3 regions of the Bacillus halotolerans genome follow, and region 2 is predicted to be linked to each of the others. Evidence: riboswitches for the same ligand, from Rfam matches in the RefSeq annotation. Region 2 holds a riboswitch; each other region holds the start of a gene.
The links. A riboswitch is a leader RNA that binds a small molecule or an ion and turns the genes downstream of it on or off. The one in region 2 is predicted to bind S-adenosylmethionine.
Positions count from the first base shown of each region.

Region 1: it holds a riboswitch for S-adenosylmethionine, as region 2 does, so the genes downstream of both, metN (methionine ABC transporter ATP-binding protein MetN) here and mtnK (S-methyl-5-thioribose kinase) in region 2, are expected to answer to the same signal.
Region 3: it holds a riboswitch for S-adenosylmethionine, as region 2 does, so the genes downstream of both, DIC78_RS11455 (5-methyltetrahydropteroyltriglutamate--homocysteine S-methyltransferase) here and mtnK (S-methyl-5-thioribose kinase) in region 2, are expected to answer to the same signal.

Region 1 is NZ_CP029364.1:2,887,477-2,898,016, forward strand. It holds gene DIC78_RS14725 (acetyl-CoA C-acetyltransferase) at 1-921, shown strand, start outside; gene fadE (acyl-CoA dehydrogenase FadE) at 936-2,720, shown strand; gene DIC78_RS14735 (arsenate reductase family protein) at 2,832-3,188, shown strand; gene gcvH (glycine cleavage system protein GcvH) at 3,255-3,638, shown strand; gene DIC78_RS14745 (YusG family protein) at 3,694-3,930, shown strand; gene DIC78_RS14750 (toprim domain-containing protein) at 4,008-4,361, shown strand; gene DIC78_RS14755 (thioredoxin family protein) at 4,373-4,693, shown strand; gene DIC78_RS14760 (SCP2 sterol-binding domain-containing protein) at 4,801-5,145, shown strand; SAM riboswitch class I at 5,260-5,366, shown strand; gene metN (methionine ABC transporter ATP-binding protein MetN) at 5,472-6,497, shown strand; gene metP (methionine ABC transporter permease MetP) at 6,490-7,158, shown strand; gene metQ (methionine ABC transporter substrate-binding lipoprotein MetQ) at 7,172-7,993, shown strand; gene DIC78_RS14780 (carboxymuconolactone decarboxylase family protein) at 8,076-8,453, shown strand; gene DIC78_RS14785 (YuzK family famiily protein) at 8,646-8,798, shown strand; gene sufC (Fe-S cluster assembly ATPase SufC) at 8,976-9,761, shown strand; gene sufD (Fe-S cluster assembly protein SufD) at 9,779-10,540, shown strand, end outside.
Region 2 is NZ_CP029364.1:558,279-568,818, forward strand. It holds gene DIC78_RS02625 (pyridoxal phosphate-dependent aminotransferase) at 1-280, opposite strand, end outside; gene DIC78_RS02630 (carbon-nitrogen family hydrolase) at 374-1,153, shown strand; SAM riboswitch class I at 1,237-1,391, shown strand; gene mtnK (S-methyl-5-thioribose kinase) at 1,496-2,689, shown strand; gene mtnA (S-methyl-5-thioribose-1-phosphate isomerase) at 2,697-3,758, shown strand; gene DIC78_RS02645 (hypothetical protein) at 3,794-3,919, opposite strand; gene DIC78_RS02650 (methylated-DNA--[protein]-cysteine S-methyltransferase) at 4,009-4,506, opposite strand; gene DIC78_RS02655 (PAS domain-containing sensor histidine kinase) at 4,503-6,719, opposite strand; gene DIC78_RS02660 (acyltransferase family protein) at 6,973-7,995, shown strand; gene DIC78_RS02665 (hypothetical protein) at 8,037-8,207, opposite strand; gene DIC78_RS02670 (hypothetical protein) at 8,210-8,365, opposite strand; gene ktrD (Ktr system potassium transporter KtrD) at 8,521-9,870, opposite strand; gene htpX (protease HtpX) at 10,045-10,540, opposite strand, start outside.
Region 3 is NZ_CP029364.1:2,235,857-2,246,396, forward strand. It holds gene DIC78_RS11425 (GntP family permease) at 1-910, shown strand, start outside; gene DIC78_RS11430 (CoA transferase subunit A) at 934-1,647, shown strand; gene DIC78_RS11435 (CoA transferase subunit B) at 1,644-2,300, shown strand; gene DIC78_RS11440 (3-hydroxybutyrate dehydrogenase) at 2,318-3,091, shown strand; gene DIC78_RS11445 (sigma-54 interaction domain-containing protein) at 3,172-4,566, shown strand; gene DIC78_RS11450 (5-methyltetrahydropteroyltriglutamate--homocysteine S-methyltransferase) at 4,614-5,753, opposite strand; SAM riboswitch class I at 5,832-5,939, opposite strand; gene DIC78_RS11455 (5-methyltetrahydropteroyltriglutamate--homocysteine S-methyltransferase) at 6,008-7,141, opposite strand; SAM riboswitch class I at 7,226-7,332, opposite strand; partial or broken gene DIC78_RS11460 (LURP-one-related/scramblase family protein) at 7,399-7,542, opposite strand; partial or broken gene DIC78_RS21870 (hypothetical protein) at 7,694-7,972, opposite strand; gene DIC78_RS22000 (hypothetical protein) at 8,250-8,375, opposite strand; gene pepT (peptidase T) at 8,483-9,715, opposite strand; partial or broken gene DIC78_RS11470 (response regulator transcription factor) at 9,765-10,123, opposite strand; partial or broken gene DIC78_RS11475 (DUF1453 domain-containing protein) at 10,123-10,191, opposite strand; gene galE (UDP-glucose 4-epimerase GalE) at 10,379-10,540, shown strand, end outside.

The sequences.
Region 1 (10,540 bases), 1.8 Mb from region 2:
GTCAACCGCTACTGTTCCTCAGGTCTTCAGTCCATCGCATATGCGGCAGAAAAAATTATGCTTGGCGCCTACGATACGGCCATTGCAGGCGGAGCGGAATCTATGTCACAGGTTCCGATGATGGGGCATGTGACCCGTCCGAACCTCGCATTAGCCGAGAAAGCGCCGGAGTATTACATGAGCATGGGACACACAGCAGAACAGGTTGCGAAAAAATACGGCGTTTCCCGTGAAGATCAGGATGCTTTTGCCGTGCGCAGCCACCAGAAAGCTGCCAAAGCTCTTGCAGAGGGGAAATTTAAAGATGAAATTGTCCCTGTCGAAGTCAAGGTGACAGAAATCGGCGAAAACCATAAGCCGCAGGTAAAACATACTGTTTTTTCTCAGGATGAAGGTGTCCGCCCGCAAACGACCACAGACATTTTAAGCACATTACGCCCGGCCTTTTCCGTTGACGGGACAGTCACTGCCGGAAATTCCTCGCAAACAAGTGACGGGGCGGCGGCTGTCATGCTGATGGATCGCGAAAAAGCGGATGCGCTTGGTTTGGCGCCGCTTGTCAAATTCCGTTCCTTTGCAGTTGGCGGGGTGCCGCCGGAAGTCATGGGCATCGGGCCCGTGGAAGCCATTCCGCGCGCACTGAAGCTTGCCGGGCTTCAATTGCAGGACATCGGGCTGTTCGAACTGAACGAAGCGTTTGCATCACAAGCCATCCAAGTCATCAGGGAGCTGGGGATTGATGAGGAGAAAGTGAATGTCAACGGGGGCGCTATCGCACTCGGGCACCCGCTTGGATGTACGGGCACAAAGCTGACACTCTCACTGATTCATGAAATGAAACGGAGAAACGAGCAATTTGGAGTCGTCACAATGTGTATCGGCGGCGGGATGGGAGCAGCCGGCGTATTTGAATTATGCTAAAGGGGGAAAAACAAATGACGAAAAAAACGGCTGAAGTACTAAAAGGCGGCGGCTTCTTAATCGAGGATGTCACATATGATCAGATGTATACACCGGAGGATTTCACCGACGAGCATAAAATGATTGCGAAAACAACGGAGGATTACATTGAGCAGGACGTTCTGCCGCATATAGATGAAATTGAGAACCATCAATTTGAACATTCCGTCCGGCTTTTGAAGAAAGCGGGAGAACTAGGGCTTCTCGGAGCCGATGTTCCCGAGGAATACGGCGGGCTGGGCCTTGATAAAATCAGCTCGGCGCTGATCACTGAAAAATTTTCGCGTGCGGGAAGCTTTTCACTTTCTTACGGTGCACATGTCGGCATCGGTTCCTTGCCGATCGTATTCTTCGGAACGGAAGAGCAAAAGAAAAAATATCTCCCTGATCTGGCTTCTGGGGAAAAGATCGCTGCGTACGCACTGACTGAGCCGGGTTCCGGATCTGATGCGTTAGGCGCAAAAACGACAGCGGTGCTGAATGAAGCTGGAACGCATTACGTATTAACCGGAGAAAAACAGTGGATTACCAACTCAGCTTTTGCCGATGTCTTTGTCGTTTACGCCAAAGTGGACGGCGAAAAGTTTTCCGCTTTTATTGTAGAAAAAGATTTTCGGGGCGTATCAACCGGACCTGAAGAAAAGAAAATGGGAATTAAAGGGTCATCGACGAGAACCCTTATTTTGGATCAGGCTGAGGTGCCGAAGGAAAACCTTCTTGGAGAAATCGGCAAAGGGCATGTCATCGCTTTTAATATTTTAAATATCGGCCGCTACAAGCTGGCAGTAGGAACGATCGGCGCGTCCAAACGGGTGATCGAGCTGTCTGCAGCTTACGCAAATCAGCGCCGCCAATTTAAAACGCCGATCGCAGGCTTTTCGCTGACCCAGGAAAAAATCGCGACGATGGCATCAAGACTGTATGCGATGGAAAGCTCTGTGTACAGAACTGTCGGACTGTTTGAAGACAATATGAGCCAGTTTACAGCTGAAGACCTAAAGGACGGAAGACAAATTGCGAAGTCCATTGCCGAATACGCCATTGAATGCTCTCTCAACAAGGTGTTTGGCTCTGAAACGCTTGATTATATTGTCGATGAAGGCGTGCAAATCCACGGCGGCTACGGATTTATGCAGGAGTATGAGGTGGAAAGAGCCTATCGGGATTCCAGGATCAACCGGATTTTCGAAGGAACAAATGAAATTAACCGGTTAATCGTGCCAAGCACGTTTCTGAAGAAAGCGATGAAAGGCGAGCTGCCTCTTTTTGAAAAGGCACAGGCGCTTCAAGAAGAACTCATGATGCTTATGCCTGAGGAGCCGGGCACCGGCGTATTAGAGCAAGAGAAATATATCGTCAAGCAAGCCAAAAAAATCGCCCTGTTCGCCGCGGGCCTTGCCGCGCAAAAATACGGAAAAGCGATCGACCGCGAACAAGAAATCCTCGTAAACATTGCTGATATTGTCAGCAATGTATATGCAATGGAATCAGCCGTGCTCAGAACGGAAAAGGCCATTGCCGCGCAAGGAAGCGATAAAGCAGCGCAAAAGCTGCTGTACACAGAAATTTTCGTTCAAGAAGCCTTTAACGAAATTGAAGCCCATGCGAAAGAATCTTTACTAGCAATGGAAGAAGGGGATTCTCTCCGTATGATGCTCTCGGCTCTCCGCAAGCTGACACGCGTGACGCCTAAAAATGTCATTCGGAAAAAACGTGAAGCGGCAGCGGGTGTGTTCGAGGCAGAAAAATATATTGTCTGAGTCCCAAGGAGCTCCGCTCATCCGGAGCTCTTTTTTTATGAAGCACTGTTTTAGGTTTTTAAAACAAACTGTGTTAAAATAACCTCGATTATTTTATTGAGGGGGAAGAAGATGTCGTTAACTTTTTACTGGTACCCTAAATGCGGAACGTGCCGCAAAGCGAAAAAATGGCTTGAAGAACACGGAAAAGAAATCAACGAAATACATATTGCAGAACAGCCTCCAAGCAAAGAGGAGCTAAAATCGCTTTATGAAAAAAGCGGGCTGGATTTAAAGAAATTCTTCAACACAAGCGGCATGAAATACCGTGAACTGAATCTGAAGGAAAAACTGTATCATATGTCAGAAGACGAACAGCTTGAACTGCTGGCTTCAGACGGAATGCTGATCAAGCGCCCGCTCACAACAGACGGCGAAAAAGTGACAGTCGGCTTTAAAGAAGATCAATTTGAAGAAAACTGGTCATGATGTAAATTTTTTTCGAAAAGTGTGGTATCTTCTTATTGTAGTGCTGTAAAAAATGGAGGGATTCAATTGAGCATACCTAAAGATTTGCGTTACTCAGAAGAACACGAGTGGGTAAAAGTTGAAGGAGAAAAAGCCAAAATCGGCATTACCCATTTTGCCCAATCCGAGCTCGGAGATATCGTGTTTGTTGAGCTTCCTGAAGTCGGCGCTGAAATTAAAGCGGACGAGCCTTTCGGAAGTGTAGAATCCGTAAAAACGGTATCTGAGCTTTACGCACCGATTAACGGAACTGTAGTGGAAGTAAACGAAGATCTTGATGACAGCCCGGAGTTCGTCAACGAATCTCCGTATGAAAAAGCATGGATGATCGTCGTTGAACCGTCTGATGCGTCTGAAATTGAAAAACTAATGACAGCAGAGCAATACGAAGAGATGACACAGCAAGACTAAAACCGGATAGCTGAGCAGGCAATTGGATACGCTAACGCTATGGGAGGTGTCCAATATGGCTTTCAGCAAACAAAAGCTCGATGTCACCAATGATGTGACAGGCCGCTTTCAAAATGGCCGGCTCTCGTTATATCATGAAGATGAGATGATCGGCCAAATGACAGGCATGAATGAATATGAGCTTAAGTCCGGTTTTACCTATGAAAATGAAAAGTTTTATAAGACAGCCGACGTGGTTTCAGGAGACGATCAGAAATATGTGGATTGTGACTACGAAAGCGGCTGGTGTTAATGTTGGCGGTGAATTTCACTGCCTTCTTTTACAATCTGAACGTTTCAAATTTGACGCGGCAGGTGAAGCAGATGAACATGGACGAGCTGGAAAAAGTCTTGATTGTTGAAGGGAAATCAGATAAAGAAAAGATTGAAAGCGTCCTGAATGAGCCAGTGCGCATTATCTGCACAAACGGAACAATCAGCCAGCTGAAGCTGGAGGAATTGGCTGACGAGCTTTACGAGAAGGACGTCTATATTTTGGTTGATGCCGATGAATCGGGCGAGAAATTGAGAAAACAGCTGAAAAGGGAATTTAATGAAGCCTTCCATATACATATCGACAAAGCCTATAAGGAAGTCGCGGCGGCGCCCAGACACCATATAGCATCTGTATTGCTGAGCGCAAATCTGAATGTCCATACGATTTTTCTTGAAAGAAAGACCTGAGGTGTTATAGTATGAAAGAACTCCAAGAACAAGAACTTGAACACATTACTGATGATGTGTATCTCCTATATTTATATACTCCGTTTTGCGGGACCTGCCAGCTGGCAAGCAAAATGCTGACAGTCGTCGAAGAAATGCTTCCGTCTGTCGCCTTCTATAAAAATAATCTCAACTATTCACCGGCGTTTGCTAAAGCATATCAAATTGAAAGCGTCCCTTGTTTTCTGCTGTTTAAGGGCGGGAAAGTAATTGAAAGAGGGTATGCGTTTCATTCCGTTTCTTACTTATATGAGCTGATCAAACAAAAATCATCTTCTGCATCTCATTTATGACATTTTTCTCGGCGCATTCCAATGAAATTGTCGTTCGTTTTATAAAGGGGTTCTTGCGCTGAGGAGAGAAATGTGTATGTATGACCAACAAATAGGAGGTTGTACAAATGGAGAAAGCGGAAGTTTTAGAAGATGATTACCAGCATCTGTTTTTAAAACCCCTTTTGAACACTTCAACATTGCTCATTACCTTCCAAGGAGAAACAGAAGCCTTAACCGTCTCAATAAACGAACAAGGGGAAATGAAAAAGATTTCTCCGCCCCACACGTCCAACCTGACCTTTTATGGAAACCAAACAGAAATCATTGATCTTTTGCATGGAGACATTTCCCTTCAGCACCTGATCCAGAGCGGAAGCCTAAAGGTAAAGGGTTCATTCAGAGCGCTGTTAAAGCTGGAAGCCATTCTGTGGCTGACTAATGGTTTTTTTCAGAGGATTCTAAAGAATTGAAAAATAGTAAATTATTATAATAGTAAAAGTTGACATCATTTATTTTATTGACATTTTATCATTCGCCATGCTATTCTACATTAAGAATTTCCGGACGAAAAAGACTATATATTTCTCTTATCAAGAGAGGTGGAGGGAAGTGCCCTATGAAGCCCGGCAACCATCAACACTGTTGAAATGGTGCCAATTCACACGAAGCGTTCAGCTTTGAAAGATGAGAGAAAGGCGTTTTATATAAGCCTTTCTGCTCAAGTATGCAGAAAGGCTTTTCTTTTGCAGAAAAAACCGGAAGATTTCTTAGAATAGTGTTAAGGCAGGTGATCGCTTTGATCAATCTTCAGGATGTTTCAAAAGTGTATAAGTCGAAACATGGAGATGTCAATGCTGTCCAAAATGTCTCGCTTTCCATAAAAAAAGGTGAGATTTTTGGAATTATAGGATATAGCGGAGCTGGTAAAAGTTCCTTAATCCGTCTGCTGAACGGACTTGAGAAACCGAGCTCAGGAATCGTGGAAGTGGCGGGAACAAAGATTAATGAAGTAAACGGACGCAATTTAAGAAAAGCACGCCATGAAATCAGTATGATTTTCCAGCATTTCAATTTGCTCTGGTCGCGAACTGTCAGAGATAACATCCTGTTTCCTTTAGAAATTGCCGGGGTGAAAAAAAGCGAGCGGATCAAGCGTGCCAATGAACTGATTAAACTGGTAGGTTTAGAAGGAAAAGAAAAATCTTACCCATCCCAGCTGAGCGGAGGACAAAAGCAGCGGGTCGGAATCGCCAGAGCGCTCGCAAACAATCCGAAGGTTCTCCTTTGTGATGAAGCGACATCAGCTTTAGATCCGCAAACAACTGATTCAATCTTGGATCTTTTGTCCGATATTAATGAAAGACTCGGTTTGACGATTGTGCTGATCACACACGAAATGCATGTCATCCGCAAAATCTGCAACAGAGTCGCTGTCATGGAAAACGGAAAGGTTGTTGAAGAAGGAGAAGTTCTCGATGTCTTCAAGAATCCGAAGGAAGAAATGACAAAACGATTTGTCCAGCAGGTGACTGAGCCTGAAGAAACAAAAGAAACGCTTCAGCATCTTCTTGACGAAAAAGCGTCAGGAACAACGGTTCAGCTCACATTTGTCGGCGAAGCGGCTGAACAGCCTCTGATTACAGAGATGATCAGAAACTTCAATGTCAGTGTCAATATTCTGCAAGGGAAAATCTCGCAGACGAAGGACGGAGCATACGGTTCATTGTTCATCCATATTGACGGTGACGAGGAAGAAGTGCAAAACGTGATCCGGTTTATTAATGACAAACAGGTGAAAGCAGAGGTGATCACGAATGTTTGAAAAATACTTCCCGAACGTTGATGTAACTGAATTATGGAACGCGACATACGAGACGCTTTATATGACGCTGATCTCTTTGGTTTTTGCCTTTGTCATCGGGGTGATCCTCGGTCTGCTGCTCTTTCTCACAAGCAAAGGGAGCCTCTGGCAGAACAAAGCGGTCAACACTGTGATTGCGGCCATTGTCAATGTATTCAGGTCTATTCCGTTCCTCATTTTAATTATTTTATTACTAGGTTTTACGAAGTTTTTAGTCGGCACCATCTTAGGGCCGAACGCGGCACTTCCGGCGTTAGTCATCGGCTCAGCCCCGTTTTACGCGCGGCTTGCTGAAATTGCGCTGCGCGAGGTGGATAAAGGCGTCATCGAAGCTGCGAAATCAATGGGAGCCAAAACATCAACGATTATTTTCAAAGTGTTGCTTCCGGAATCCATGCCGGCCCTTATTTCTGGGATCACGGTTACGGCCATCGCTTTGATCGGCTCAACGGCAATTGCGGGCGCCATCGGTTCAGGAGGCCTTGGAAACCTTGCATATGTAGAAGGATATCAGTCTAATAATACTGATGTGACCTTCGTTGCTACTGTATTTATTTTAATCATCGTTTTCATTATTCAAATGATCGGTGATGTCATAACAAATATAATAGACAAACGATAAGGGAGGATTTACATTGAAAAAGCTATTTTTAGGTGCATTACTGCTTGTATTTGCAGGAGTTATGGCTGCCTGCGGTTCTAATAACGCTGAATCCGGCAAGAAAGAAATTGTTGTTGCAGCTACAAAAACACCGCATGCAGAAATTTTAAAAGAAGCTGAACCATTGTTAAAAGAAAAAGGCTACACACTGAAAGTGAAAGTGCTTAGTGATTACAAAATGTACAACAAAGCCTTAGCTGATAAAGAAGTGGATGCGAACTTCTTCCAGCACATTCCTTACCTTGAGCAAGAAATGAAAGAAAACAAAGATTATAAACTTGTGAATGCCGGCGCGATTCACTTAGAGCCATTCGGTATTTATTCTAAAAAATACAAATCATTAAAAGATCTTCCCGACGGTGCGACAATTATCCTGACAAATAACGTCGCTGAACAAGGCCGTATGCTTGCAATGCTTGAGAATGCAGGATTAATTACACTTGATTCCAAAGTGGAGACAGTCGATGCAACACTGAAAGACATTAAGAAAAACCCGAAAAACCTTCAGTTCAAAAAAGTAGCGCCTGAATTAACGGCAAAAGCATATGAAAACAAAGAAGGAGACGCGGCCTTCATCAATGTGAACTACGCGATCCAAAATAAATTAAATCCTAAAAAAGACGCGATTGAAGTGGAATCAACAAAAGATAACCCTTACGCCAATATCATTGCAGTGAGAGATGGCGAAGAGGATTCTGCAAAAATCAAAGCGCTGATGGAAGTTCTTCACTCTAAAAAGATCAAAGACTTCATCGATAAAAAATATGACGGAGCTGTGCTTCCTGTATCTGAATAAGACTGAAACCCCGGATGAGAAATCCGGGGTTTTTTGGGTATTTTCCTTAAAGCTGTTCATAATAAAAAGGAATGTTAAACAGATGGAGGGATTTTCTTTGAATCAAGATAGAGGAAGCATGCAGGACGCGCTAAAACAATATAAACAAAGTTTAGGCACATTTGAACAGAAGATGCCGATGATGGGAAGAAAGTTTAACGAATTTACCGAACAATGCTTTGCAGCTAATTCACTAACAGAAAGAGAAAAACAGCTGATTGCACTGGGGATCGCCATCAATGCTCAGGACGAATATTGCATGATCTATCACACAAAAGGCTGTCTTGACCAAGGAGCGACGGAAGAAAACATTCTTGAAGCTGTCAGTGTGGCGGCGGCATTCGGAGGCGGAGCTGCCCTAAGCCAAGGTGTGACAGTTGTCCAGCAGTGCATAGAGGAATTTGGAAACACTACGCATTAGAAGAAGGAATATTCCGAAAATCGATTCTCATTTCAACTCAAAGGGTCCTTTCGTCTCATCCGTTGTTATATCAAGCCATATCCATTTTGCAGCGCCGGTCGCAGAGCTGATACAATAGTAGTAAATAAATGAAGGGATTGATTCATTATTTGCAGCAGCCAGGACAGACTGGACCTCGATTATACGTCAGAAATGGAAAAAGCGATGCAGCTGTCGCATGGAATCGGGTACGAGGAATACGGACGCCGGCTGGATACAAGAATGGAAGTTGAGCGGCAGAGAGAGCTTGAATATAAAAAATGCAAGCGGTATTCTGCGGAGCTTAATGAGAAAATCGGTCTTTAAAAAAAGGGTGGGAATCCACTCTTTTTCTTTTTCAATTGCTTTAATAAAGTGCTGAACTTTGTTAAACTTGAGAAATGTGCAAGGCACGATAAAAAGTTGTATTTACTTTTCATTTGTTATAAAATTAGAATGAGAATAAAATGAGAATAATGATTATATATTTTTGGAGGTATAGATATGGCTGCTTCAACATTAACGATCAAAGATCTTCACGTTGAAATCGAAGGGAAAGAGATCTTAAAAGGGGTAAACCTTGAAATAAAAGGCGGAGAGTTCCACGCCGTAATGGGACCGAACGGTACTGGTAAATCAACTCTGTCAGCTGCTATTATGGGGCATCCTAAATATGAAGTCACGAAAGGCAGCATCACGCTTGACGGCAAAGATGTACTGGAAATGGAAGTGGACGAGCGTGCGCAGGCAGGTTTGTTCCTTGCAATGCAGTACCCAAGTGAAATCAGCGGTGTGACAAATGCCGACTTCCTTCGTTCTGCGATCAACGCGCGCAGAGAAGAAGGCGATGAAATTTCTCTTATGAAATTCATCCGCAAAATGGACGAAAACATGGAGTTCTTAGAAATGGACCCTGAAATGGCTCAGCGCTACCTCAACGAAGGCTTCTCAGGCGGGGAGAAAAAACGCAACGAAATCCTTCAGCTGATGATGATTGAACCGAAAATCGCCATCCTTGATGAAATCGACTCAGGTCTTGATATTGACGCTCTGAAAGTTGTATCAAAAGGGATCAACAAAATGCGCAGCGAAAGCTTTGGCTGCCTGATGATCACTCACTATCAGCGTCTGTTAAACTACATCACTCCTGATGTGGTTCACGTTATGATGCAAGGCCGCGTTGTAAAATCCGGCGGTGCAGAGCTTGCACAGCGTCTTGAAGCAGAAGGTTATGACTGGATCAAAAAAGAACTTGGCATTGAAGACGAAACTGTAGGCCAAGAAGCGTAAGCGTTAGGGGGATTAATATGACACTAGATACAAAACTATCCGTAGATCAGGAGTATCTCAAAAGCTTTTCCGAAAAGCATCAAGAACCTGCCTGGCTGAAAAACCTGCGCTTACAGGCTCTTGAACAAGCTGAGGATCTGCCGATGCCGAAGCCTGACAAAACAAAAATCACAAACTGGAACTTCACGAACTTCGCGAAGCATACAGTTGATAATGAGCCGCTTTCTTCATTAGAAGATTTGACTGATGAAGCAAAAGCGCTGATCGATGTCGAAAACGAAGATAAAACGTTATATGTACAGCGTGATCAGACGCCTGCATACCTTTCTCTTTCTCAGGAATTGAAAGACAAAGGCGTCATCTTTACTGATATTTTGACTGCTGCCCGCGAGCACAGCGACTTAGTGGAGAAATACTTTATGAAAGACGGCGTGAAGGTTGATGAGCATAAATTAACTGCACTTCACGCAGCTCTTGTTAACGGAGGGGCATTCCTCTATGTTCCGAAAAATGTTCAGGTGGAGACGCCGGTTCAGGCTGTTTATGTCCACGAAAGCAACGATACAGCTCTATTCAACCACGTATTGATTGTGGCGGAAGACCATAGCTCAGTAACGTATGTAGAAAACTACATCAGCACGGTCAACCCGAAAGATGCTGTATTCAATATTATCAGTGAGGTTATCACAGGTGATAATGCCAGTGTGACATACGGTGCGGTGGATACTCTGTCTTCCGGCGTGACAACTTATGTCAATCGCCGCGGTGCTGCGCGCGGA
Region 2 (10,540 bases):
CCGGATCAAGCTCAACGCCGTATTCTCTTTTATAAAATGCAGCCGCTGCTGATTTAAGACTGTGCGAACCTCGAAATGAGGAGTATTTATGATTTTCAGGCTGAGCAACGGCTCGCTTCATTTCCTCAACAATATGCTCGGGCGTCGGCTGATCCGGATTCCCCTGCCCCAAATTGATGACATCATGTCCTTCCTTCAGCTTTAGGTTCACTTTCTGCACAAGAGAAGCAAAGAATTGTTTAGGCAGTTCCTGCAGCACTTGAGAATGTTCAAATTTCATCTGTTTTCACCTTCTAAAAAAATCTTGAAATGATAGTCCAGTATCATATATGGTTAAATGAAAAAAGTAAAGAAAAATATGGGGTGTTAAAAAATGAAATGGACCATATCTTGTCTTCAATTTGATATTTCATACGGAAAACCTTCAGAAAATATAAAAAAGGCTGAATCTTTAATTGAAAAAGAGAGTAAATATGCTGACGTTCTTGTTCTCCCTGAATTATGGACGACTGGTTACGACCTTGCCAAACTTGATCAGCTTGCTGATGAAGACGGGCTCACTGCTCAAAGCTGGCTGCAAAAAACCGCAAAAAAACACGGGGTTCATATTGTCGCAGGATCTGTTGCTGTCAGAAAGGGTTCTGATGTTTATAATACAATGTTCATCGCAGATAAGGAAGGACGAATCATTAAAGAGTACAGCAAAGCCCATCTTTTTCAGCTGATGGATGAGCATGAGTATTTATCAGCCGGTTCCGAGGACGGATACTTCGAGCTTGAAGGCGTCAAAAGCTCAGGACTGATCTGTTATGATATCCGTTTTCCGGAATGGATCAGAAAACATACGACTAAAGGCGCTAACGTGCTGTTCATTTCTGCGGAATGGCCTCTGCCCCGTCTTGATCATTGGAAAAGCCTGCTTATTGCGAGGGCTATTGAGAATCAATGCTTTGTCGCTGCCTGCAATTGCACAGGATCTAATCCCGATAATGAATTCGCCGGGCACAGCATGATTATTGACCCTTGGGGACGCATATTGGCCGAGGGCGGCCGTGAAGAAGGCATTGTCAGAGCGGAAATTGACCTTCAAGAAAGCGTTGAGGTGCGGGGAAAAATTCCTGTTTTCGATGATATCAGAAAAGATTTATATTAAAAAATATATTGACAATTCAATCACACACCTGTTACTATGTTCATCAACTGATAAATTAGAATTGTTTAACAAGTGAATATATTCTCTTATCGAGAGTTGGGCGAGGGATTGGCCTTTTGACCCCAACAGCAACCGACCGTAATTCCATTGTGAAATGGGGCGCATCTTCTTGGCGCCGAGACTGAGGTCTCGTAAGGCACGGTGCTAATTCCATCAGATTTGATCTGAGAGATAAGAGAGGCGGGACATGATTGTTAAGCCTCCTTCTCTCTGAGAAGGAGGCTTTTTTACGGCCATTCGCGGCACACATAACAAGATATTACATAACTGGAGGTAATGACGATGGCAGTCACAAAAACACCTTTATACGAAACGTTAAATGAAAGCTCCGCTGTCGCACTGGCGGTGAAACTCGGCTTATTTCAAAGCAAAAGCACGCTGACATGCCAGGAGATCGGCGACGGAAATTTAAACTACGTCTTTCAAATTTATGACCAAGAAAATGACAGGGCTTTGATCATTAAACAGGCGGTTCCTTATGCAAAAGTTGTCGGGGAAAGCTGGCCGCTGACAATCGATCGGGCAAGAATCGAAAGCAGCGCACTGATCCGTCAGGGTGAACACGTCCCTCACCTCGTACCGAGAGTTTACTATTCAGATACTGAATTGGCGGTTACGGTCATGGAGGATCTTTCACATCTAAAGATCGCTAGAAAAGGACTTCTTGAAGGTGAAAATTATCCAAATCTGTCACGAGACATTGGCGAATTTTTAGGAAAAACGCTTTTTTACTCTTCTGATTACGCACTTGAGCCTAAGGTAAAAAAACAGCTTGTTAAACAATTTACAAATCCTGAGCTCTGCGATATTACCGAAAGACTCGTATTTACAGATCCTTTCTTTGATCATGATACAAATGAATTTGAGGAAGAGCTTCGTCCATATGTTGAAAAGCTTTGGAAAAATGACAAGGTCAAAGTTGAAGCGGCTAAGCTGAAAAAGTCATTTTTAACATCTGCCGAAACGCTGATTCATGGCGATCTGCATACAGGAAGCATTTTTGCCAGCGAGCTTGAGACAAAGGTGATTGATCCTGAATTCGCTTTTTACGGACCAATCGGTTTTGATGTTGGTCAATTTATCGCCAACTTATTGTTAAATGCACTCAGCCGTGACGGTGCTGATCGAGAGCCATTATATGAACATGTAAAACAAGTGTGGGACACGTTTCAAACAACATTCAGTGAAGCCTGGGAGAAAAACAGTCTCGATGTGTATGCCAAAATCGACGGTTATCTCGCTGATACACTCAGCCATATTTTTGAAGAGACAATTGGGTTTGCCGGCTGCGAACTGATACGCCGCACCGTTGGTCTTGCCCATGTGGCAGATCTGGATACAATCGTACCGTTTGATAAGCGAATCGAAAGAAAACGGCTGGCGCTGGAAACCGGTACTGCCTTCATCGAAAAACGTTCACAATTAAAAACCATAACGGATGTTATTGAATGTTTTAAGTTACTTGTAAAGGAATGATTCACCCATGACCAATTCATTTGCTGTTCCGCGTTCTGTTGAATGGAAAGAAACAGCCATTAAGATTTTAAATCAGCAAAAGCTTCCTGATGTTACGGAATATTTGGAGCTGACAACGAAAGAAGAAGTATTTGACGCGATTGTCTCACTTAAAGTTAGAGGAGCCCCGGCGATCGGCATTACGGCAGCATTTGGGCTCGCGCTGGCGGCAAAAAACATCGAAACTGATAATGTGGCGGAATTCCGCTGCGAATTGGATAACATCAAAAATTATTTGAACAGTTCAAGGCCAACAGCAATCAATTTATCATGGGCGCTCGAGAGACTGAGCCATTCAATTCAAAACGCCATTTCTGTAAATGAAGCAAAAACCAATCTTGTCCATGAAGCGATTCAGATTCAAGTCGAGGATGAAGAAACGTGCCGTATGATCGGCCAAAACGCGCTTCAGCTTTTCAAAAAAGGCGACAAGATTATGACAATCTGCAATGCCGGTTCTATCGCGACAAGCCGCTATGGAACCGCGCTTGCCCCGTTTTATTTGGCGAAACAAAAGGATTTGGGGCTTCATATTTATGCTTGTGAAACCAGACCGGTTCTTCAAGGTTCACGGCTTACTGCTTGGGAACTGATGCAGGGCGGTATTGACGTCACTCTGATTACGGACAGCATGGCAGCCCATACGATGAAAGAAAAACAAATTTCTGCCGTCATCGTTGGCGCGGACCGAATTGCAAAGAACGGAGATACCGCGAATAAAATTGGCACTTACGGACTTGCTATTTTAGCAAACGCCTTCGATATTCCGTTTTTTGTAGCAGCACCTTTATCTACTTTTGACACAAAAGTAAAAAGCGGGGCTGATATCCCGATTGAGGAACGGGACCCCGAAGAAGTCAGGAACATTTCCGGCGTCCGAACCGCTCCGGCTGAAGTGCCTGTCTTTAATCCTGCTTTTGATATTACACCACACCATCTTATTTCTGGGATCATCACTGAAAAAGGGATTATGACCGGTTCCTATGAAGAAGAAATTGAACAGCTGTTTACAGGCGAAAAGGTTCATTAAAAAACCGCTGAAGACTTTGCTCATATTGGGCCGAGTCAGCGGTTTTTTTGTTTGCTCATATTCATATCGATTATTTCATCTTTTTGAGCGCTGGATAAGATATGCAGTTTTACAAGCAGCTCGGCAAAAACGGCAATTTTCTCAGAGCGGCTCGGCTTCAATTGCTTTGTCCTCCTCTTTCATCAGACCAACTTTTTTAACTTAGTAAAATCATATGTCGGCGGCGAAAAAAGGGAACGTGCCATATGTTTTATTTTTCTTTATAGGAGATTTGCTCGATGCTAAGCAAATAAGCTTTGATGTCAGTTTTACTTCCGGCATACCCTGTTAACGTGCTGTTTTTGCCGATCACTCTGTGGCACGGGACAAATATCGGCAGGTCATTTCGTTTATTTGCCTGTCCGACAGCGCGTACTGCTTTCGGACTTCCGACCGCTACGGCAATGTCAGCATAGCTTCGTGATTCGCCATACGGAATCATGGCAAGCGCCTCCCATACTTTTTGCTGAAAAGGCGTGCCCTTTTGGCTCAATGGCAGTGAGAATATCTTTCTTTCTCCCGCAAAATATTCGTGAAGCTGCTTTTTCGCTTCTGCCAAAAAAGCCGTCTCCAACTGCTCCGTATTCTCAACAGATTCTTTCCACTGCATCAAATCTTCCTTACTGAGGAAGAGACGGGTGATGCTGCCTTCTTCCTCAACAATCGCGAGCTCCCCGAGCGGCGTTTCCGCTGTCATATAGTAATTCATTCGTCTAACCTTCTTTCTTCAAAATTCTGCCTGACGGGAAGTGTAAGATGGAAAACAGTCCCCTTTCCTTCTTCACTTTCCACCATTATTTTGCCTTGATGTTCTTCAATAATTTTATAGCTTACCATAAGCCCGAGTCCAGTTCCCCGCTCCTTTGTTGTATAAAATGGTTCTCCTAGACGCTTTAATTTATCCTCTGTGATTCCTACTCCTTCGTCTTTCAAAGATATAAGAATATGATCTTGATCAGCTTTTTTGATCGTCACATAAATATTGCCGCCGTCAGGCATGACTTCGATGGCGTTCTTTAATATATTGATAAAAACCTGTTTCAGCTGATTCGGTTCACAGTATATCGGCGGAATGTCTCCGACTAAATCCAGATGCATTTGTACGTTGCTGAGATTGGCTTGCGCGTTAAGAAGGTCTAATGTGTCTTTCATAATTTGTGTCACATGTTTTTCCTCATACATGATAGCCTGGGGCTTGGCTAAAATTAAAAACTCTGTGATGATGGATTCGATGCGCTTTAATTCTGAGGTGATGACGTTGAAGTAAAGAGAATAGTCTCCCTCCACACTCCCTTTCAGGAGCTGAATGAAGCCTTTAAGAGCTGTCATTGGATTTCTGATTTCGTGAGCGATACCGGCAGCGAGTTCTCCAACGACATGGAGAGTATCAGATTTGCGAAGACGCTCTTCCAGTTCTTTTCGCTCTGTGACATCTTTAAAGATAGCCAGGTTCATATTTTGAATAATATTTCGTTTAAACGAAAATTCTAGTTTTCGATTATCATTGCTGCTCAGCAAAAATGGAATCTCATTGTCCATTTCATCGAAATTAATCTGCCTTGCGGGCGATGCCAGATTTTCTATTTCATAGGAAGAAATAATATCAAGCAGGCTGTGTTTTTTCAGTTCTTCATGCGGCAGGCCCAAAATATTGCTCGCTAACGGGTTGGCGTCGATGATTCGGTACTGATTGTCGAATAATACGTTGCCGTCCATTGAGCCGTTGAACACTTTTCTGAATTTGAGCTCGCTTTCCCGAAGCTCCTTTTCCATCCGCTTTCGGTCACTGACATTTCTTAAAATTGTTAAGTGCTGGTTTTCAAGTATTGTCCGCTTTGAAGTGAATTCAAGCTCTTTGAACTGCCCGTTGCCCATTTGAAACAGCATCTCTTCTCTGATCTCACCGTATTTTGCATATTTTCTCTTCGTCAAGCTGTATTTCTGCTGAGAGTCTACGAGAAAATCACACAGCTTTCTTTTTAACAGCAAATTCATCGGCAGCTCAAAAATTTTACAGGCTGACTGATTGGCCTTAACGATTCTTCCGTCATTCGACCAGATGATAATGGCGTCCATGGCGTTTTCAAAAATTTCTCTGAAGCGCTCCTCACTTTTAAATAGCTGGAGCTCCATGGATCTCTTCTCTGTGATATCCCGCATAATCGACATATAAAAACCGCTGATGATGTTAGACGTAATCGTAAATTCAAACAGCTTCTGATCTCCTGAACGAAGCCTGACAGGCAGCTCGCCTTTTGCTTTTCCCTTTCGATAAAGCGTGTGCCAAATGTTATCGAAATCTTTTCGCGATCCGCTGTCTATGAATTGATACAGCGACAAATGTGACAGCTCATTCTGGTCGATTTCAAAGCTTTTGCAAAAGGACAGATTGGCATCAATAAAGCCGCCGTCTTTATCAAATAAAACGATTCCGTCGACAGCTCTGTCAAACAAGTCCTTAAAAAGCTGTTCATTCATGGAAAATTCCCGCTCCAAAATTTTCTTTGAAGAAATGTCTCTCATAACGACAAAAAAGAAATCCTCGCCAATCCCTCTTTTGGCAAGAAACTCAATATATTTTGTCGCTCCGCTGTCCAGCCTGATCGGAACCTCCTTCCACAGAAAACCTTTCTTAAAAAACTTCTTTACGGAAAGGTCCAGCTCATCCTTTGGAATAGAAAACAAAAAATCAAAAACGGAACGCTTTTTCAAACCTTCCGCATCTACTTGAAGCATCCTCGCTGTTGCTTCATTTGCCTGCACGATTTTCATTTCATTATCACATATAAAAATAGCATCGAGCGTATTGTTCACAATCACTTGATGCTGATGTAATTCCTTTTTCAGCCGATCATTTTCTTGTTTGAGGCGCTTCAGTTCCTCTTTCAGATCTGAATTTGTCTCGACATCGAGAGTTTCCATGCGTAAACACTCCTTCTTCAAAACCTATCCCTCAATATTTCTACATATTGCATGAACTTCCTTCATTCGCCCTATACATTTCAGAAAATTTCAGCGTGATTACATAAAGAAGACATTTTCAACGATCCTTACCGTCACTTTACATCGTCCTAACAATCAGACGTTTTTTCAAATCCTTTTTGATCTTTTATTTTAAAATAAATACCAACAGGGAATAATCTTTTAGTGACTGATTTAAAGAGAAGGTGATGCTATGAGTAAATCGCGAGACAGTTATTTTGACAATGCAAAATTCTTATTGATATTCCTTGTTGTATTCGGTCATATTCTTCGATCTTTTATTCATGATAACAATTTTATGCTCTACCTCTACAAGTTCATTTACACGTTCCACATGCCTGCCTTTATTCTTGTATCCGGTTATTTCGCCAAAGGTTTTAAACGCGCCGGATATGTGAAAAAGCTGGCGGTCAAGCTGATTATTCCATATTTGATTTTCCAAAGCATCTATTCCGTCTTTTATTACATCATTCAAGACGAAAGCATGACAAATGTGAATCCGATTGATCCGCAATGGTCGTTATGGTTTCTGGTAAGCTTATTTTTCTGGAATATCCTGCTCTATCCTTTTTCAAAGCTTTCTAAGCATTGGGCGCTGTTTGTCAGCTGCGGCATCGCCGTGCTGATCGGCTATCTCGACTTTGTCAGCAGCACACTGAGCCTGTCCCGGACATTTGTATTCTTACCGATGTTCCTTGTCGGATTTTACTCTAATAAACATCACTTTGATTTACTGAGATCAAAACGAGGCAAACAGATTGCGCTCGGTGTGCTCGCCGCCGTATTTGTCATCTGCTGGGGCATCGATTTTGACTATTCATGGCTGTTCGGCTCTAAGCCGTACTCATCATTTGGCGATGTCACCTTGGCAAGCGGCCTCTCCCGAATCGGCTGGTATGTACTTGCCTTTGCGGCAACCTTTAGCTTTTTAGCGCTTGTTCCGCAAAAACGCTATTTCTTTACTAAGTGGGGAACAAGGACATTTTACGTATACCTGCTCCACGGATTTATCATTAAAACACTCAGGCAGGTCGGGCTTGAGGATGGACTCACTGACTATCAAAACTTAGTCATCCTGCTGCTCTTAACTGCAGCTCTTACCTCCATTCTCTCAAGCAATTTCGTCAAAACGGTTGCTCAGCCGTTCATTGAACTGAGAATGACAGGCTTGCTGCAGCTAGTCAGAGGAAGCAGCAAAAATGCCTATTTAAAATAGCATAACACCTCTTAAGCGGCATGCCGCCTAAGAGGTGTTTTTTATTTTTGTTTTTTCTCTTTTTTCTTTTTCGGCTTTGTTACTTCAAGGGTTTCAATGATTTTCCCGGCGTTGTAATCCCCAAGCTCACTTGAGAATTCTTCCTCAAGCACCTTCTTATTCATCGGCTTTTTATGATTCTGCATGTCTTTGCTGTGCTGGTTCTTTTTCATGATCACGCGCCTCCTTGCTGACCTTGTTTGGAATTGCGATTGGCCCCTCGGAAATTCGGGTCGTCGTGATATTGAGTCTTATATGCATTTCTGTCCATACTCTCAGTCGGTGTATTGTTATTTTTTATGGCTTCATCGACCTCAGCCTTACGTTTCATAGAAATCCTCCTCGCCAGTATTTTCTAATTTTTATTTCGCTTGAAAATGCAGGCCAGCTGATTAACTGCAGCTGTTTATGTTAGGTTCTCCAACTGGTGCCAGGTCACACATCTTTTTTTTGGCAATAAAAAAACACCGCAGATGCGGTGTTTAATTATCCGATAATCACTCTTTCCTTCGGATAATGGTAATTTGCTTCAATTTCTTTTCTTCCGATCAGATAAAGGAAGGTCAATATTCCGATCCGCCCGATAAACATTACGATCATAATGACACATTTTCCTACGTTGCTCAAATCAGCGGTAATGCCAAGGGACAGACCAGTCGTTCCAAAGGCCGAACATACCTCAAACAAAAGCTCCAGCAGAGAATGCTTTTCTGTCACTGTAAGGATCAGTGTCGCTCCAAAAACGAGCAAAATCGCCATCATTGTGACAACAAGAGACTTCATCAGATCTGCTGGGTGCAGCTCCCGTTTGAATACTTTTACCGCTTTATTGCCGCGTGCAAAATGAAACAGCGCAAGCAGATTCAAGGCAAAAGTTGTTGTCCTTATGCCTCCCCCGACTGAGCTTGGTGACGCACCGATAAACATCAGCGCGCACATAAAAAACAACGTGGGATCCGACAGCTGGCTGATATCAATTGTTGCAAGCCCACCGCTTCGGGTAGCTGTTGATTGAAACAAGGATAGAAACAAAATATCATGCCATGCCTTTCCTGCAAACGAGTGGCTTGCTTCCAGCGCATAGATGCCGATGGCGCCAAACACTACGAGTGAGCCAAACATAATGGTCGTGATTTTTGTAAAAAGCGTAAACGGATATCTCCGATGCTTTGAAAACAAGAAGTCCTTTACTTCGACAAGCACCGGAAAGCCGATCGCTCCGAATATGATCAAAAGCATCGTAATAAACTGCACAAAATAATCATGGCGGAATGGAACCATGGAATTTCCTGTTATATCAAACCCGCCATTTGTGGTAGCGCTGACACTTGCAAAAAACCCGTGTAAATAAGCTTCCTGAAAGGAATCATAGTAGGTTAAAAAATAAGTGCCAAGTATGATTCCTCCAAAAAATTCAATCCACAATATAAGAAAAAGAACCTGCTTCATTAAATTGACAATACCCGAAAACTGGGATTGGTTTTGGTCTACCATAATCAATTTCCGTTCTTTAAGGCCGATTCTTTTTCCCATGATCAGCCAAATAAACGTTCCGAGCGTCATAATCCCGATTCCGCCAAATTGCAGAACGAATGCCAAAATAAAAATGCCTGTAGTGCTGAATGTATCAGCTGTATCCACAACCGTCAGCCCCGTGACGCTGACTGAACTGACAGCCGTAAAAAGCGCGTCAATAAAAGTCCAATCCGCTCCCTGCTTATGGGCAGACGGCAGGCTCAGCAATATCAGGGCCACAGTTACTGCGAGAAAGTAATATAATGCAATCAGCTGGGCCGGAGATAATGCCTGTATCAATTTTCCAAGCTTTAATCTCATGTGAAATCCTTCTGCCTCTCTTTTAAAGTACGGTAATTATTCTAAAGATATTAGATCCATTTTTAAAGGCTTTTGCGAAACATTTTCTTAACTTGCATATTTTTTTATTATTTTAGTCAAAGTGAAACAGAAAAAAAAACCTCTGAGGGTTCTCAGAGGAAGGATGTTTTTATTTTATTTAGCTTCTAATCGTCTGATTCTTTCATCTAAATCAGGGTGAGTAGAGAAAAGCGATGACCGCTTCTTGCCATTAATCTTTAGTGTTTGGACAGCTGTCTGATCTTCTTCTATGATGCGGGAAGAATAGCTCTTAAGCGTTCGAAGAGCATGAATCATCTTATCCTTGCCGGCAAGATCCGCTCCTCCCCGGTCAGCATGGAATTCACGGTGGCGTGAATACGCAAAAACAACGAGGCTTCCGAGAATTGAAAAGACAATCTGAAACACAATCATTGCGATAAAATGAACAATCGGAGCAAGATCTTCCTTAACAAAGCGGCTCGCGATCCATGCAGCAATACGTGATAAAAAGACGACAAAGGTATTCACAATACCTTGTAAAAGCGTCATTGTCACCATATCACCATTTGCAATATGAGCGACCTCATGGGCAAGCACGCCTTCAACCGCAGCATCATCCATTTGATCAAGCAGGCCTGACGACACAGCG
Region 3 (10,540 bases), 1.7 Mb from region 2:
CGCCGCCCCTTGGCTTGGTATGATCGGTGCGGTGTTTGTGCTGGCGGCAGGTATGTTCTACTTGGAATCGAGGCGCAAAAAAGCAGAGAAAACGGGCGAAGGCTACGCCGGTTTTCAATCGGAGATTTCTGCCGCGCGTGAGCCATCTGATCTTGCCCCGGAACAAAGCCCGCCGGTCTTAGAGCCTGACACAAGTAAGGTCCGGCACGCACTCGCTTTTGTTCCTCTTATTCTCGTTGGTTTGATGAACAAATGTTTCACCACGTTCCTTCCCAAGTGGTATCCGAATGAATTTGATTTTTCCGCCATAGGATTGGGAGAGTTCGGGAAACTTGATATCTCCTCCGCGGTTGCCATTTGGTCAGTGGAGCTGGCCCTCCTGATCGGAATCATCGCAACCATTTTGTTTGATTGGAGAAAAGTGTTTGGACAGCTAAAGGAAGGGCTGAATGAAGGGATCGGCGGCGCTTTGCTTGCATCGATGAATACAGGCGCCGAGTATGGTTTCGGCGGTATCGTTGCTGCGCTGCCGGGGTTTCATAAGCTGAGCAGCGGCATTTCACATACGTTTACGGATCCGCTTGTAAACGGAGCTGTGACGACAACAACGCTGGCAGGGATCACCGGATCGGCCTCAGGGGGAATGGGAATCGCGTTAAGCGCGATGTCTGATCAATATTTAAAAGCGATTCAGACCTATCACATACCGCCTGAAGTGATGCACCGGGTCATTTCAATGGCATCAGGAGGCATGGATACGCTTCCGCATAATGGGGCGGTAATCACCCTGCTGGCTGTGACGGGTCTGACCCATCGCCAATCGTATCGGGATATTTTTGCGATTACTCTCATCAAAACCGCCGCCGTATTTGTGATTATCGCGATTTACAGTTTGACGGGCCTTGTATAGGACAAACGAAAGGGGAATCAGATATGGGAAAAGTGCTGTCATCAAGTAAGGAAGCCGCAGAACTCATTCGGGAGGGGGATACACTGATCGCGGGCGGATTCGGCCTGTGCGGAATTCCCGAGCAGCTCATTCTGGCGATAAGGGATAAAGGGGTAAAAGATTTAACCGTCGTCAGCAATAATTGCGGAGTCGATGATTGGGGGCTCGGCCTTCTGCTGGCAAACAAGCAAATCAAAAAAATGATCGCCTCCTACGTTGGTGAAAACAAAATTTTTGAAAAGCAATTTTTAAGCGGAGAATTGGAAGTGGAATTGGTTCCCCAAGGAACGCTCGCTGAAAGAATCCGAGCAGGCGGAGCAGGCATACCGGGATTTTATACAGCCACAGGCGTCGGAACCACCATCGCTGACGGGAAAGAGCATAAAACCTTTGACGGACGCACATATGTGTTAGAAAAAGGAATTACTGGGGACGTCGCCATTGTAAAAGCGTGGAAAGCGGACACCATGGGAAATTTAGTTTTTCGGAAAACGGCAAGAAACTTCAATCCGGTTGCCGCCATGGCGGGAAAGATCACAATTGCCGAGGCAGAAGAAATTGTTGAGACGGGAGAGCTCGATCCCGACCACATCCACACGCCTGGTATTTACGTACAGCATGTTGTGCTCGGCACACATGAAAAGCGGATTGAAAAACGAACCGTTCGGCAAGCGAAGGGAAAGGAGGCGGCACAATGAAGGAAGCCAGAAAACGAATGGTCAAACGTGCTGTAAAGGAAATAAAAGACGGTATGAACGTCAATCTTGGGATAGGGATGCCGACACTTGTCGCAAATGAGATACCCGAGGGCGTGCATGTAATGCTTCAATCAGAAAACGGTTTGCTCGGGATCGGCCCGTATCCGCTGGAAGGAACGGAAGACCCGGATCTGATAAATGCGGGGAAAGAAACGATCACCGCCGTAACAGGCGCATCCTATTTTGACAGCGCGGAATCCTTTGCGATGATACGAGGCGGGCATATCGACCTGGCCATCCTTGGGGGTATGGAGGTTTCTGAGCAAGGGGATTTGGCGAACTGGATGATTCCGGGCAAAATGGTGAAGGGAATGGGCGGCGCTATGGACTTGGTCAACGGGGCTAAGCGAATCGTCGTCATCATGGAGCACGTCAATAAACATGGGGAATCGAAGGTGAAAAAACAATGCTCCCTCCCGCTGACAGGACAGAAAGTCGTTCATCGGCTAATTACTGATTTAGCAGTTTTTGATTTTGATAATGGACATATGACACTGACTGAGCTCCAGGACGGCGTCACGCTGGAAGAGGTATATGAGAAAACTGAAGCTGACTTCGCCGTAAGCCAGTCAGTCATCCGGCAAAAATCTTGAGCAGGAAGGTGTATGTCATGAAAAAACAAGTCGCTTTTGTGACAGGCGCAGCCGGCGGAATCGGATTTGAAATCGCAAAGGAATTCGCCCGGGAAGGCGCCGATGTCATTATTTCAGATGTAAATCCAAAAGCGTGCGGTGAGGCCGCTGCCAAGCTGAACGAGGAAGGCTTTAGCGCCACGGGCATTCCATGTGACGTAACAAAGGAAGAGCAAATCGCTGATATCGTCCATACTATCAAGACCCGATACGGACGTTTGGATACTTTGGTGAATAACGCAGGCATACAGCATGTCGCGCCGATTGAAGAGTTTCCGACAGAACGGTTTGAACAGCTTATTCGCGTCATGCTGACCGCGCCATTCATCGCAATGAAGCATGTCTTTCCCCTTATGAAAAAACAGCAGTTCGGCAGGATCATCAATATCGCGTCTGTGAACGGACTGGTGGGGTTTGCGGGAAAAGCCGCTTATAACAGCGCAAAGCATGGCGTCATTGGGCTGACAAAGGTGGGGGCGCTGGAAGGCGCGCCCCACGGGATTACGGTGAATGCACTCTGCCCGGGATATGTGGACACACAGCTTGTCCGCAATCAGCTGAGCGATCTTTCTAAAACAAGAAATGTTCCCTATGAATCGGTTCTGGAAGAGGTGATTTTTCCGCTTGTGCCGCAAAAACGTCTTCTCTCGGTGAAAGAAATTGCTGATTATGCCGTATTTTTGGCGAGTGAAAAGGCGAAAGGCGTCACAGGGCAGGCGGTCGTGCTGGATGGAGGCTACACAGCTCAATAATAGATTCTTGTATTCATAGGAGGCTCTCGTTTATCATAAGGTTGAAAGCGATTACAAAATGTGACGGGAGCGACAGGGAGATGAAACATTCTATTAAAAGATTACCCTTTGAATGGCTGGATGAAATCATCAACCTTGCGGCGGAATGTATTGTTGTGGTTGATCATGAGGGGAAAATTCTCTATATCAATCCGGCGTACTGTGACTTTCTTAAAAAAACAGAGGAAGAAGCGATAGGAAAACCCGTTCAGGACGTGATTGAAAACTCGAGAATGCACATCGTGGCGAAGACGGGGCGGACAGAGGCTGCCGCTATTCATCCGATTAACGGCAGCGAAATGATCGCCAACCGGTATCCGCTCTATGTGAACCAGCAGCTTGTAGGAGCGGTCGGAACCGTTATGTTTCGCAATCCGCAGGAATGGATGGATTATTCAAGAAAAATTAAACCCCTCCTCAATGAACTCAATTACTACAAAAATAGATACGAAAAAGAGCTTTTCAGTAAATATCATTTTGGCGATTTGATCGGAAACAGCTCTCTCTTTATGGAAGCGAAACGGCTGGCTGAACGGGTATCTGACAGCCAATCGGCCGTTTTGCTTTTAGGAGAATCAGGCACGGGAAAAGAGCTGTTTGCACACGCCATCCATCAGAACAGCCGCCGCCGGTATGCTCCCTTTCTGCGCGTCAACTGCGCCTCGATCCCAGAGCATTTGTTTGAATCAGAAATGTTCGGATACGAAGACGGCGCTTTTACGGGGGCAAAAAAAGGCGGGAAAAAAGGAAAATTCGAACTTGCGCATCAAGGAACCATTTTCCTTGATGAGGTAGGTGATATGCCGCTGCATATGCAAAGCAAAATCCTTCGCGTACTGCAGGAGAAAGAGATAGAGCGGATCGGCGCAAGAAGCCCGGTCCCAATAGATGTACGAGTGATTGCGGCGACACACCGAAATCTCGAAGAAATGGTCCGGGAAGGAGACTTCCGGCAAGACCTCTATTACCGACTGAATGTGATCAACATTCAAATCCCGTCCTTAAGAGAGCGCATAGAGGATGTAGTGCCGATCGCGGGGCTTCTATTAAAAAAACTTGAACGGAAATTTGGCTTTGATGGCTTGGAGCTTTCTAAAGAAGCAATTGCAGTGCTTCAGAGCTATTCTTGGCCGGGCAACATACGAGAATTGGAAAATGTCCTAGAACGGGCTGTCAACGTCCTCGACGGCAAACGAATCGAACCGAAACACCTGAATCTCACTCCTGAAGATCAACCCATCCAAAGAACAATCAAAATCCGGGAATATCAATCTATACAGCCATTAAAAGAGACAATCGCTGAGGCGGAAAAAAACGCGATCATCGAGGCGCTTGCCGCAGCAGACGGCAATAAAATAAAGGCAGCAAAGCTATTAGGCATAGGAAAAACAAGCTTATATGAAAAATGCAAAGCCTATCAAATTGAGCAGGCATAAAAAAACACACATGCCCCGCCAGGGAATCAAGTGTGTTTTTCTGTTCCTTATTTCCAAACATCGTTAGCGATCTCAACAACATGGCGCAGCTTCGCCCATTGCTGTTCCTCGGTCAGCTTGTTGCCTTCCTCAGTTGAAGCGAATCCGCATTGCGGGCTCAGGCACAACTGATCTAGGCTGACATAACGGGACGCCTCTTCGATACGGCGTTTTACTTCGTCCGGATGTTCAAGCTCACCGAATTTAGATGTCACCAAGCCTAGGACAAGCTGAAGATCAGAGCGTTTCACATAACGAAGCGGTTCGAATCCGCCTGAGCGTGAATCATCATACTCTAAGAAAAGCCCATCCAGATTCAAGCCGTCAAAAATGGTTTCCGCCGCCGCATCATAACCGCCTTCAGCTGTCCAAGTGGACTGGAAGTTGCCGCGGCAAATATGCATGGTAATGGTCATATCATCCGGACGGTCGGCAATTGCGTCATTGATCGACTTCGCAAACAGCTGGCGAAGCTCGTCAGGCGTTGTTCCGAATGCTTCCACTTGTTTCAAGCCTTTTTCAGATAAGAAAACAGCCCATGCTGTATCATCAAGCTGGAGGTAACGGCAGCCTCTGTCATAAAACGCTTGAATCGCTTTTTTATACGCTTTTGATACATCATGCTGGAAAAGAGCATAATCGTTTTTGTATGCATCCTTTTCCAATCTGCCGCGGAAAAAGAGCATATTCGGACTTGGAATTGTCATTTTTGGCGTTGCATCACCAGCGATGCCATGTAAAAATGAGTAATCTTCGAGCATTGGGTGATTTGAGAAATCAATATCGCCTGTTACTTTGATGCCGCGTGCTTTTGTCTGCACATTATGGAACTGAATACCCTGTTCAGGTATAAACGGCTCAACGCCATCCAGATTTTCAAGGAAATCAAAATGCCACCACGCTCTGCGGAATTCCCCGTCTGTCACGACGTTCAGGCCGGTTTCTTTTTGTTTTTCCACAATGCGGATGATTTCATCGTTTTCAATCTGGCGAAGCTGTTCGGCAGTGATTTCGCCGGCCGCCTTTTGCCGCCGCGCTTTTTTGACGGGCTCAGATCTCAGCAGGCTTCCGACTTGATCCGCGCGAAACGGCGTTTTTTTTCTCTGAAGCGATTGTTTTTGTTCTGCGGGTGTTGTTTGCTGTGACATGTTGTTCATTCCTTCTTTCCATTCGAATATAAAAAAGCTCTTCCTTTGGATAAGGAAGAGCTTGCGTGAACAATCTCAACCTTATCTTCTAGAGCAAAAATCTGCTCTAAAGGATTTAGCACCATTCTGTTAAACAGCGGTTGCCGGGTATCGCAGGGCCAGTCCCTCCACCTCTCTTGATAAGGAAAACCTTTTTATGAAATTTTCTGATAGTATCTATTATTCACACATTTCTCTTTTCTGTCAATGATAGATTATTTCCACACATCATTGGCAATGTCGACCACATGACGGAGCTTCGCCCACTGCTGCTCCTCAGTCAAAAGGTTTCCTTCTTCTGTTGAAGCGAAACCGCACTGCGGGCTCAAGCAAAGCTGATCTAAGCTGACAAAGCGCGCAGCTTCGCTGATTCGGCGTTTGACATCCTCTGGGTCCTCAAGTTCTCCGTATTTGGATGTAATCAAGCCTAAGACAATCTGCAGATCCTTGCGTTTGACAAAACGAAGCGGGTCAAAGTTTCCGGAGCGGTCATCATCGTATTCCAGGAACAAGCCGTCAAGGTCTAAACCGTCAAGAATCGTTTCCGCTACAGCGTCGTAGCCTCCAGATGCCGCCCAAGTTGAACGGAAGTTGCCGCGGCAAATGTGCATCGTGACCGTTAAGTCGTCAGGACGGTCCGCCACTGCATCGTTAATCGTTTTGGCAAACAACGCAGGCAATGTTTCCGGATCACCGCCGAGGGCTCGGACAACCTCTCTGCCTTTTTCTTCAAAGAAGAGAGACCATGACGTATCATCGAGCTGAAGATAGCGGCAGCCCGCATCATAGAAAGCGTTAATCGCTTTTTTGTACGCCTGGGCCAGATCATGAAAATATTCCTCCTGATCGGGATATACGCCTTGATCAGCTTTTTCACCGAAAAACAGCATATTCGGACTTGGAATTGTCAGTTTTGCTGTCGCATCTCCGGCAATGCTGTGTAAAAATTGATAATCGGCAAGCGCCGGATGGCTGGTGAAATCCAGTTTTCCCGTCACCTTAATGCTGCGGGCTTTTGTTTTCGCGTTATGGAACTGAATTCCTTCAGCCGGGATGAACGGTTCCACTCCGTCGAGCCCTTCCAGGAAATCGTAATGCCACCACGAACGGCGGAACTCTCCGTCGGTTACAACGTTTAGGCCGATTTCCTTTTGCTTTTCGACAATGCGGGTGATTTCTTTATTTTCAATATCACGAAGCTGTTCTGCCGTGATCTCGCCGGCCGCTTGTTTTTGCCGCGCCTCTTTTACTGGGGTGGATCGTAATAAACTGCCGACATGATCGGCGCGGAAAGGGGCTTTCTTTTGTTTTTCTGATTTCTGTGCTGCAAGGTTTACTTGTTGAGCCATATCATTCGCCTCTTTTCTAAAATGTTTGCTGCATGAAAAAAGCTCTTCCTTTGTGTAAGGAAGAGCTTGAACGATCAAATCTCTGCCTCATCTGCAAGAACGCGATGTTCTTAAGGATTTAGCACCATTCTGTGTAAAACAGCGGTTGCCGGGTATCATAGGGCCAGTCCCTCCACCTCTCTTGATAAGGTAAATCTTCTTATTGGATTTTCAATTATCTTAATATTAGTATTTTTGCATGAATTGTCAACAGTTTTTTAGAAAATTGACTTATCTTCACCGTCATACAATACCATATCCAGCACAATCGCGATGGCTGTGCAAATCAGCATTCCAATCTGGAGGCGATACGTATCACCCCAGCTGAGCCGCTTTTTGCTGATAGACATCCGCACATTCTGGCTGTAAATGTGAAAAGCATCTTTAAACGAAAAGATCCGTTGTTTCATCAATCATTCGATCATTACTGAAGTCTCCTTTTGTTTGGATAGGTTCCAGGAATAACGAAAAGGCTGCATGTATCTGCAGCCTTTTCATTTTATATGGTATGTCTTAGGAAAGATGCATCCGGCGTTTTTGGCGGATGGCGTCAAGGTCGATTAGGTTATTATGATGAGGAACGGGTGCAGGAAGAGGGCTTGTCTTTTGCGGTTTTCGTCTATTGTCTTTGCTGAATGAAAAGAGAAGATAGCCACATAATGCGATGATAATAAATAGGATCATTTTACATACCTCCCAAAAAAAGTTTTGGTATTCTCTATTGTACGGATAAAACGTCTAAAAGTATTCAAAAAATTCTAAATCAACTAATAATAAATGCGTATCCCTCAAAAATCCTTTTCTCCGATGACCTGAAAATAGTCTTGCATTAAGCCGGTGTTTTTCCTTTTGATTGGTTCTATAGTTACTATCGACGTTAAAATGAATTCCTTTATATAACTTTTAACCTAAATTTCCGTAATTCAAATTAACTATATATGGATAATGTGTTCTTCTTTGTTTGATGTATACCCTATTTTGAGGAATTGAACACAAAAAACCCAAATTACGGAGCATTTGGGCGGAAAATTGGAATGGTTGGCTGATTTGAGGGGAGTCCGGCGAAGGGTCAGAAAAAGCGTTTAAACATTCTTCTTATTTTTTTAAATGGGTTTGATCGTTTTGTTTGCATTTTGAGCGGGCGGGAAATCATCCATTTTTTGAACAGGCTTTTTGCGGCAATTGTGTTCTTCATCTTTGCATTTCCTCCTCATCCGTTGATAGTTGTTTTACGGACAGAGCTTTTAAAATGTTTCATTTTCACGCAAAAAAACCAGTCCTTTTTTGGACTGGTTTCTCAGCTTACGCCTGTTCTTCAAACAGCTTTGCAATCTCAACGATGACATTTACGGCTTTGACCATGTTGTCGGCTGAGATGTATTCAAATTTGCCGTGGAAGTTTTCCCCGCCGGTAAAGATGTTCGGCGTTGGGAGTCCCATATAGGAAAGCTGCGAACCGTCCGTGCCGCCGCGGATCGGAGAGATTTTCGGTTCGATGCCGAGGTTTTCCATCGCTTGTTTGGCAATGTTGACAATTTCGATGACAGGCTCAATTTTTTCTCTCATGTTGTAGTATTGATCGTTCATATCAAGCTGAATGCGATTTTGTCCGTATTCGTTCTGGAGCTCTTCAACGATGCGCTGCATGGTTTCTTTTCTGTTTTGGAAGATGTTTTTGTCAAAGTCTCTGATAATGTAGTGGAGTTTGGTCTCTTCTACATCTCCCTGAATGGAAAGCAGGTGATAGAAGCCTTCGTAGCCCTCTGTATACTCAGGTGCCTCATCTGCCGGCAGCATGCTGTTCAGCTTCATTGCGATCTTCGCAGAGTTGACCATTTTGCCCTTTGCCGTGCCGGGATGTACATTGTTGCCTTTGATCGTGATTTTCGCCGCGGCAGCATTGAAGCTTTCATATTCAAGCTCACCGAGCGGGCCGCCGTCAACGGTATAGGCAAAGGAGGCATTGAATCGCCCAACATCAAATTTGTGCGGGCCTCTGCCGATTTCTTCATCAGGTGTAAATGCAACTCTGATGGTGCCGTGCTTGATTTCAGGATGTTTGATGAGATAATCCATGGCTGTCATGATTTCGGCGATGCCAGCCTTATTGTCAGCGCCGAGAAGGGTTGTACCGTCTGTGGTGATCAGGGTGTGGCCTTTGTAGCCCGACAGTTCAGGGAATTGATCAGGCGATAGGATGACCTGCAGCTTTTCGTTGAGCGTGATGTCTTTTCCATCGTAGCTTTCAACGATTTGCGGATTCACATTTTTGCCGGTAAAGTCTGTGGCGGTGTCGACGTGGGCAAGAAAGCCGATCGTCGGCACGTCTTTGTCAGTATTGGAAGGAAGGGTCGCCATGACATAGCCGTTTTCATCAATGGCTGCGTCTTCCATGCCGATTGACTTTAATTCCTCAACAAGCATGTTTCCTAACGTCAATTGGCCGGGTGTGGAAGGGCAGGTGTCGACTGATTCATCGGACTGCGTGTCGACTTTTACGTATGTAGTAAACCGTTCAATGATGTCTTGTTTCATTTCCAATCATCTCCTTTGTTTTATTCTACCATGCCGGGATGAGAGATATCTATTTTACAATGCCGTTTCGAATGGCAAAAACGACTGCCTGAGTCCGGTCTTGGGCATTGCATTTTTGCAGAATTCGATGCACGTGGGTTTTGACGGTGCTTTCACTGACAAAAAGCTTTTCGGCAATATCCTCATTTCTCAAGCCATAGGCCATTTGCTGAAGAACCTCAAGCTCTCTTTTGGTAAATGGCTCTGCCAGCTCTTCAGCATGAGGCTGTTGCTTTGCGCGGAATGTCTCAGTGATGATTTTAGCGGCTGTGACTGTGCGGAAAATCGCTTTGCCTCTGAAGGCAGCCGAATGGCGTCTATCAGTTCTTCAGGAAGCGTGTCCTTCAGCAGGTAACCGACTGCGCCTGCAGTTTCCCGGGCTTTACAGTTCTTTCCCGGTACATCGATATAATAATAAGAATAAATACAATAAAAATATATGGGCAGTTCTATAAAAAATAAAAGGGCATATTCTCGCTGAAAGATCTATCAAATTAATCGCAAGGGTTTAAGATGAAATATGAAAAAACCATTAATAAACGATTAAACTTCTTAAAAATGGATGTAGCCCGGTTCTAAACACTATATAATAAAATCAGGTCATTTTTTAGGAGGGTTTACATCATGGCAATACTTGTTACAGGCGGCGCCGGATACATCGGAAGCCACACATGTGTGGAGTTATTGAACAGCGGCTATGAGATTGTCGTTCTTGATAATTTGTCCAACAGTTCAGCTGAGGCGCTGAATCGTGTCAAAGAGATTACAGGAAAAGAGTTAACGTTC